DNA from 2 places in the Paenibacillus amylolyticus genome. Region 1 is predicted to be linked to the other one. Evidence: predicted binding sites of a transcription regulator. Region 1 holds the regulator's gene; the other holds the start of a gene.

The links. Region 1 encodes NrdR, which represses ribonucleotide reductase genes. Its sites were predicted from a motif close to AACACNATATATNGTGTT; they were not measured.
Region 2: a site for NrdR is predicted at 2,410-2,427, ahead of V6668_RS28175 (anaerobic ribonucleoside triphosphate reductase). Genes of this name have one in related genera too.

The regions. Positions count from the first base shown of each region.
Region 1 covers NZ_CP145892.1:2,178,157-2,182,508, reverse strand. Annotated here, with positions in the region: gene V6668_RS09950 (S-layer homology domain-containing protein) at 1-1,057, shown strand, start outside; tRNA gene V6668_RS09945 (tRNA-Ala) at 1,295-1,367, opposite strand; gene nrdR (transcriptional regulator NrdR) at 1,553-2,020, opposite strand; gene V6668_RS09935 (alpha/beta-type small acid-soluble spore protein) at 2,137-2,358, shown strand; gene V6668_RS09930 (lytic transglycosylase domain-containing protein) at 2,441-3,004, opposite strand; gene coaE (dephospho-CoA kinase) at 3,001-3,597, opposite strand; gene V6668_RS09920 (manganese efflux pump) at 3,607-4,352, opposite strand, start outside.
Region 2 covers NZ_CP145892.1:6,401,744-6,406,095, reverse strand. Annotated here, with positions in the region: gene nrdG (anaerobic ribonucleoside-triphosphate reductase activating protein) at 1-404, opposite strand, end outside; gene V6668_RS28175 (anaerobic ribonucleoside triphosphate reductase) at 401-2,362, opposite strand; gene V6668_RS28170 (hybrid sensor histidine kinase/response regulator) at 2,844-4,352, shown strand, end outside.

The DNA.
Region 1 (4,352 bases):
CGACAATACGGGCACCGGGACAGACGCTGGAACGTTGAAGTCGACCTACACAGTGAATACACCGAAGGATAAGCCCGCGGTCACAGACAAAAACGGCAACACCACCCTCCCCGGTGGCGGCGAGATTGCGACCAAAGGCGGGACGAAGATTAAGGTACCTGAAGGCACAACGATAGACTCAAACGGTAAGGTAACCATTCCGGCAGACAAGAGCGCCGAAGTGACACTACCCGGCGGCAACAGCACAGTGACCATTTCGGGAGGCTCGACGATCGCGAGCGACGGTACGGTTACAGTAGGCGGCAAAGACGCGCATGTGAACCTGCCAAACGGCAACCGTGTGGATATCCATGGCGGATCGAAGATACGGAGCGGCGGAGCGGTTGTGATAGGACCGAGCGGCGCAAAAGTTAGCTTAGATAACGGCATGTCGCTGAACATCCGTGAGGGTACGGAGCTGGCGGTTGATGACGCCACCCCACTGGGCTTCCTCGTGATATCGGGCAATCCTTTCAGGGATGCCAACATGGACGACTGGTTCTACAGCTATATAAATTTCGCCTACACATACGATCTTTTCAACGGCACGACGTCCACAACGTTCTCACCCGGCACCGCAATGACACGTGCAATGTTCGTGCAGGTACTGGCCAATCTTGAGAACGTAAACCTCTCCAGCTACACGAGTTCCCGCTTTAACGACGTGACGGACGGGCAATGGTACACCGCGGCAGCTGAGTGGGCGGCCGAAAAAGGCATAGTCAACGGTACAAACGCAAACCTGTTTGACCCCAATTCACCGATGACGCGCGAGCAGATGCTGGTGATACTATACAACTACATGAAGTACAAGGGCTATGAGCTGCCTGAAAGCCACGCTAAGTCCTTCACGGACGAGAGTGAGATCAGCTCTTGGGCGTTGGAGGCCGTTCAGGCGCTGCGGGGCACCGGCATTGTAGTAGGCAAGCCGGACAACTTCTTTGCTCCCAAAGCCACCGCCACCCGTGCCGAAGTAGCCACGATCTTTGTAAGATTCGTCGAATATCTGGCTGACTGAAAGCGTATACAGAAAAATGGAGACCCTACCGACTGGACAATATCCAGCCGGTAGGGTCTCCTTGTTTTCAAACTGTACTTTTTTTGACAACTCCACAGTCAGGACTTTAAACCCTCTATTTTTGCATCTAGAATATTCATCCCCAAGTCCAAAAAATTCTAATTAATTAATGCATGTTTTGATTTATTTCACGCACAAAAAAACGCCATCACAATAATGTGATGGCATTCTTGATTATGGAGCCTAGGGGGATCGAACCCCTGACCTCATCGCTGCCAGCGATGCGCTCTCCCAGCTGAGCTAAGGCCCCAGGATATGAAATAGATAACTTGTCCAACACTGCTACGTTCCACAGGCGACTCCTATATCATATAAAATCCAGCTTTCGCTGTCAATCACTTTCTCAAGATCCAAAGTGATTGGAGAAGAACAACCGATTTCTCTGGTACACACGGACTGGAACTCCAGACTGCTCTTCTCCCTTTACCAACTTCACTAATCCTCCAGATCGTCTTTGGACAACAGGGATTTCAGTTCTTTCATGAACATATTGATATCTTTGAACTGGCGGTATACCGACGCAAAACGGACATACGCCACTTCATCGACTGGAAACAACTGTTCCATCAACAGCTCACCAATCTGGCGACTCTCAACTTCAGCATCGGCTGTATTACGCAGAGATTTCTCCACTTCAGATACCATCATCTCCAGGGTCTCTACGGAGACTGGACGTTTCTCACAGGCACGAATAAGCCCACGGAGAATTTTGTCCCGGCTGAACTCTTCACGACTGCCATCTTTCTTAATGACGATCAGTGGAGTCTCCTCAATCATCTCAAACGTTGTAAATCTTCGGGCACACTGCTCACACTCACGGCGACGACGAATGGATTTTGCTTCGTTGGCCGGACGCGAATCAAGCACTTTGGTACCCATATAACCGCAATAAGGACACTTCAAAACAGATCACTTCCCACGTTTTACTTTTTACCACATATTCCCTGTACTGATTTTGTAATGAAAAACGCATTGCCGACACATAATACTTTTACCAACCCGCGAGGAGGTGAACAGCAATGGCACAAAGCAATGGTAACTCCAACAACTTGGTGGTAACTAAAGCTTCCGCAGCACTCGAGCAAATGAAATATGAAGTTGCTCAAGAACTCGGAATCAGCATCCCACAAGACGGATACCAAGGTAACATGACTTCTTACGAGAACGGTTCGATCGGTGGATACATCACGAAGCGTCTGGTAACAATTGCAGAACAGCAATTGGCAGGTCAATACCAATAATATCTGCATCGTAATACGCTACACAGAGGAGCATGGAGCGGCCGGTGAATAACCGGCCTGCTCTGTGCTTCTACTTATATACTTAGAACGTATTATAGATCTTTACATACTGATTATAATAGTAAATGACTCTTTGTACATAGTGACGCGTCTCACCAAACGGAATATCTTTCACCGTATCGAACGAGCCATCCCATACACCATCTCTAAGCCAACTGTTTACTTTGCCTGGACCCGCATTATAGGCAGCGATCATAACTGCTTCATTGCCATCAAATTGATCGGACAGATTCCGCAGATACCATGTGCCTAACTGAATATTTCGTTCTGGCTCGTGCTTTAATTCCTCCAGCGAAGTGTCGGGAATTTTGGCTTGTTCCAGTATCCAGTTCGCCGTGTCCGGCATCAGTTGCATGAGCCCAATGGCACCTCGTTTGGATTCCTTGCTTGTCTTAAAATTGGTCTCCACCTTGATAATGGAAGCAATCAGAAACGGATCAACCTCATAACTCTGAGATTGGGCACGGATCTCTTCCTTATAATGTATGGGATAGAACCATGCCATCCAGTTTGTATTCAGAAATAACACCAGTACAAAGGAAACAAACATCAACAGCAATACACGTTTCTTACGCAATATTCTCATAACAAACCCTTACGCTGTAGATATGAGTCAATTTGCTGTTCCGTCGCAGACCATAAGCCGCTGTTATCGATAACAATGTCTGCCAGCTGTTTTTTGCGCTCAATATCCATCTGTACATCCATTCGAGCCTCAGCCTGTGCTGCAGTCATTCCATCCCGACTCATCAAGCGATCTCGTTGCACCGATCTCGGGACATATACAACCATGACTTCCTCAAAACCGTCCTCCAGACCTGATTCGTAGAGCAAAGGAATATCAGATACCACAAGTTTATCCGGATGTTGCAACGCGTATGCAGCAGCCCGTTCGCGCATCTCTTTTCGGATCGCCGGATGTGTGATAGCCTCCAATGCCTTTCGTTCCTCTGGTTGTTCGAAAACAATACTCCCAAGCTTTTTCCGATCCATTGTTCCATCTTCGTTCAGTATGGCTTGTCCAAACCGCTTAACAGCGGCGGCCAACACGGGATGCCCAGGCATCATAACTTCCCGGGCAATAACGTCTGCATCGATGAGCAACGCTCCCTTACTGGCGAGATAGGCGGAAACACTGCTTTTGCCTGTCGCGATCCCGCCGGTTAAGCCTATATTCATCGTTTCACCTCATAACAACTTCATTATTCCCATAATCATTAACATTAGCGCTGGCAATACAGACAGTCTTCGCATCCAGCGCAGAGCTGAGAATCGTAGGCCAACCTTCATGCCGAGTGACAGAAACGCCCCACTAAACAGTGCAATAATGAGTGCTGTCCATAGTGTAGGGAATCCCAGAAGTGCCGCTCCCAAACCTGCTCCAAACGCATCCAGAGACAAGGCAATACCCAGCCACATCGCTTCTTGAGCAGATATACTCCCCGAGTTATCCATATCCGCCTTGGAGGGACTGCGAAGGATCTGAATGACAACGCCCAGCTTGCGCAGCTCCAGTGTAAATACCATTCGTTCCAGTGATCCATTTGAAGCCGACTGCTCCAGATCCAGTGCGAGCACCTGATTCCTGCCCTTTGAATCCGACAGTCTCTCTTGTGCTTCTCCCACTCCAGTTACCTTTGCTTCTGTTCCCTCACCCATTCCAGTGTCTGTTTCCAGCTGTTCTTTGCCTTGCTTTCGAATTAGTTGCAACAGTGACCATGCACCAATACCTATCAATATGACGGCTCCCACGATCGAAGCGATATCCGGTGACACCACATGGGACAACATCACACCTACTTGCATCGACAAGGCAATAACAAATCCCGAACAGATCGAAATAACAGCGATAGATAACAGGGGAATCTTAGTCCTCCGTAACCCATATGTAATCCCGACTCCAAAACCATCTAAACTAAGCGCCAAAGCAAGCG
Region 2 (4,352 bases), 2.7 Mb from region 1:
CGCTCCGCTTCAACGTATCGACCGTCAATAATCACATCGCACAACCGGGCAAGCTCCGCTCTTGCAGGGTCGGTAATCAGTTCTTCATATTCGAATCCCGTGTAGGCCCATACCGTCAGATCAGGACGTGCAGCGCGGAGCTGCTGAACCCAAGACGTACATTCTGCTGCCGAGAAAAAGGGATCACCACCACACAACGTAACGCCATCCAGTAACGGATGGGTCGTCACTTCATGCAGAATCTGCTGTTGCCGCTCCTCTGTAAAGGGCTCACCCGCTCGAAAGCTCCATGAATCCGGACTGAAGCAGCCCGGACAGGCGTGAAGACATCCGCTGATGAACAACACGGCACGCAGGCCGGTCCCTTCATTTACCGATTCCGGGATGTAACCATATAGATTCACCGGTGTTTCACCCGATCCCGCACTTCGGCCTGCTTTGCAGCATTGAAGCGTACTTTGTAATCTCCGGTCAGATAGCCAGTTACGCGGCGTAACCGCTGGAAGTGTACATGGTTCTCGTGGGCTCCACAGTTTGGGCATACATCCCCAATGACGCCTTCATAACCACATGCAGGGCAGCGATCAATTGGATGATTAATGGAGAAATAACCGATATCCTGCGCAAGTGCATACTGTACAATTCGCAGGAAAGCTGCGGTGTTGGCCCGAACGTTTCCGTCAAGCTCCACATAGGAGATCGCACCCGCGTTACATAAAGTGTGGAATGGGGCCTCCAGTTCAATCTTCCGATATGCTGGAAGCGTGTGGTAGACCGGGATATGGAATGAATTCGTATAATACTCCCGATCATTCACTCCGGGAATAATGCCATAACGCTCTCTGTCGATCTTCGTGAATTTGCCGGACAACCCTTCAGCAGGTGTGGCAAACAGTGTGATATTCAAGTTATGCTGCTCGCTCATCCGGTCACAGAACTCTCTCATGGTCCGAATAATGTTGAGCGCTTCGCGATGTACATGAGGGTCCTGCCCATGATGGCGCCCATAGAGAGCTGTCATACATTCCGCGAGACCGATAAAACCAAGAGATAATGTTCCATGCTTTAACAGCTCGGCAACCGGCTCGTTCGGGCCAAGCTGTTCTCCACCTTCCCATACACCCTCCCGCATCATGAAGTCCGATGCCTTGGCAGGCTGTGCTGTCTGAATTCGGTAGCGGTGCAGCAGGCCGGAAGCAGCATTATGCATAACTGACTCCAAAGCAGTATAGAATCCGGTTCGGTCAGCGACAGCTCTTGCACCTTGGCAGATGCCAAACCGTATGCCGAGCTTCACGAGGTTAATGGTGTTGAAGGACAGATTACCTTTACCACTTTGACGATTGCGACCAAACCGGTCAGCCAGTGTACGTGTGCGGCATCCCATGGTTGCGATGATCGTATCCGGATCTTCCGGATGATAAAAAGGCAGATTGAAAGAGGCATCCACATTGACAAAGTTAGGATACATCCGCCGGGATGAACAGGTGACTGCGAGCCGGAACAGATCATAGTTCGGCTCTCCTTGAGCCTGATTGATCCCCTGTTTACATTGGAAAATATGTTGAGGGAACACGGGAGTCTCCCCGTTGCCCAGGCCTCGAATGGTTGCTTCCAGCAACGAGCGTGATACCAACCGTCCTTCCGCAGAAGTACATAATCCATAGTTCAGTGAAGTAAATGGAATCTGACCACCCGCCCGGCTGCTCATCGTATTCAGGTTATGAATCAGTGATTCAGCAGCTTGTCCTGTCTCCAATTCAGTCTCTTCATAGGCGAAGGCATATGCCCGCGGACATTGATTCTTCGCTTCGATGCTATCCAGATGAAGCTGTTCATCCCCGATCAGAACATTTTCACCAAAGAGCCGTTGCCCTTTGCGGTAGTGTTTGCGGAACGATCGCTGTACATAAGGGGCCAGATCCCAGTCAATTTTATTGGCCGATACACCGCCATATTGACTGTTCTGCTGGGATTGGAAGATGATCGCAACCAGAGCCATGGCAGACATGATCGTCTGAGGTGTGCGAACCGATCCGTTACCTGTGTTGAAACCCGCAGCAAGGAGACGGTCAAACGGGATAAAGATACAGTTGGTCGTTCCAAGTGCATACTGATCCAGATCGTGTACATACAGATCCCCATTCTCTACAGCTTGGGCAAGCTCTTCCGGCAACACATGACGCAGAGCATGCCACTTGGCGGTCTCCGAACCGAGCCTGCTCATCTTACCACTGAAGGAATCCCCGTTCAGATTTGCATTTTCCCTCAGCGTATCGGCGTCTTCTGCGCCAATAATTCGTCTTCCCAGGTCGGATAATAGATCGGATGCCGGTGGGGTGGCATACTCAAGCATGTTCATGTAAGGTTCCTCCTAAAATGATTTTGGTTATCATTCAATTCACGTTAAATACTATATGTAGATTCGTCTTATCCATTTATAAACTATATGTGGTTTTTTGGGTGTGATCATGATCACACAGCTTACTGAACAAAGTGGACTTTCCTTTAATTGCTGCGGATAAAGGTTCCCAAAGTCTGAGCGGAAGCGTATAATTTCTAGTTATTCTGCAAGTATAATATCCAAAGTCGGACAAGATGGACTTTAATCAAGCTGAAAAGGCGAGTTGCAATGAATTCGCGGTCGTTAAACCATCCGTTTAAGACCTGCTTTTGTCCACAAATGGGCAATAGGCAGGGAGTATGATTCTCTTATACTTCTACGGTGTTAATCATATAAGTATAGATTGTGACAGCTATTCGGATTTTTGATGACCCCTGTACGTGATTAAACATTCTGAAATACAGATTTGAAAGTGCAGCTAAGATAAGAGGGGTGAATCATGGGGACGGCAGAAGGCATTACAAGAGGCTTCTATGAAGATATAAAGGAAGCTGCGGCCCACATCGTAGACGTATTAAGTGGTATATTGAAGGTCAATACCATCTTTGTTGCCACGAATGACGGGGTGACCAATGTCATTTTGGAGGCCTTTAATCGTACGGAAGAGTTAGTTGTTAAAGGCAGTGCACTTCCATTTACGGATTCATATTGCAGCCTGGTATTAAGAGACAACGGTAACGTGCTTACGATCCCGGATACATGTGAACATCCGATGACACGATCCATGGGCGTTACGAGCGGACTTGGCAATCGCTTCTTCGTGGGCGTGCCTATTATGAGAAGATCGGGCGAAACATTTGGTACCATCTGTCTGATGGATGATCCTGGTTATGTAATCAGCGAAACCGATATGAAGACACTGAAGGCGATGGCTGTATTCCTGGGTTATGTTGTTGATCTGGAAAGCACGTTGCATGTTCAGGAGCGGAAATTGAGTGATTCGGAACAAATGCAAGAACAGCTCCAGGCAGAGAAAGAACGTGCCGAATCTGAGGCTATGACCAAAACACAGATGTTGAAGCTAATGAGTCACGAGATTCGCAATCCTTTGAACGGTATTTTGGGACTGACAGATCTGATGCGCACACCGGATATGCCTGAGGAGCAGTCCGAATATGTGAACATGATTGAGACAAGCGGCAATATTCTGCTTTCCTTGCTGAATAATATGATGAATTTCAACATTAATGAAGCAGGTAAAACGGTTATACATGATGATCCGTTTGATCTGGTAGGCACCATTGAGAATACCGTGTATCTCTATGCCGGGATTGCGACGGGCAAGAACATTGAGCTGGGATTAAATCTTGAACTGAATGTATCTCAAGTGTTCGTTGGGGATGAAGTCAAGATTGGACAGTTGCTTGCACACGTCATTCAGTATGCTCTCGATTCAACGCGTGAAGGTTCCGTTCTGATCACAGCAGTGGTGAACGGAGAAGAATTGGAGGAGACCGGTACACTTCAGCTCAAGGTGAAGTACACGGGTCAGATGTTATCGGACAAGAAGACCCCAACCTTTAACAGCCAAGATGAAAATTTGAATATCCAAAAACTGATTGGAAGCAATCTAGGTTTAGCTGTAAGCCAGAATCTTGCCATTCTCATGCATGGCCGTATTCAGGTGAGTAGTGTGAAGGAAAATGAGACGGAATTCAACATCTCCCTTCCATTGCGCAGATACTGGGAGTTACCTCAACTCGCAAGTGTTCAGCAACGGTTAAAAGGGAAAAAGGTGTTGCTTGCCAAGGACCCTGATATTTTGCAAGGTGTCTCTTCCCTGATGCGTAGGTGGGAGATGGATGTACACATGACCTCGGGTTTGACATTAGCGCATGATTGGATCAAGGAAGGATTCATGCCGGATGTAGCCGTTGTGGATATGGGATTAATGGAAGGTGGCGCGGTTGATTTTGTACATGAACTGAAACAGCGACTGGAGAATCTG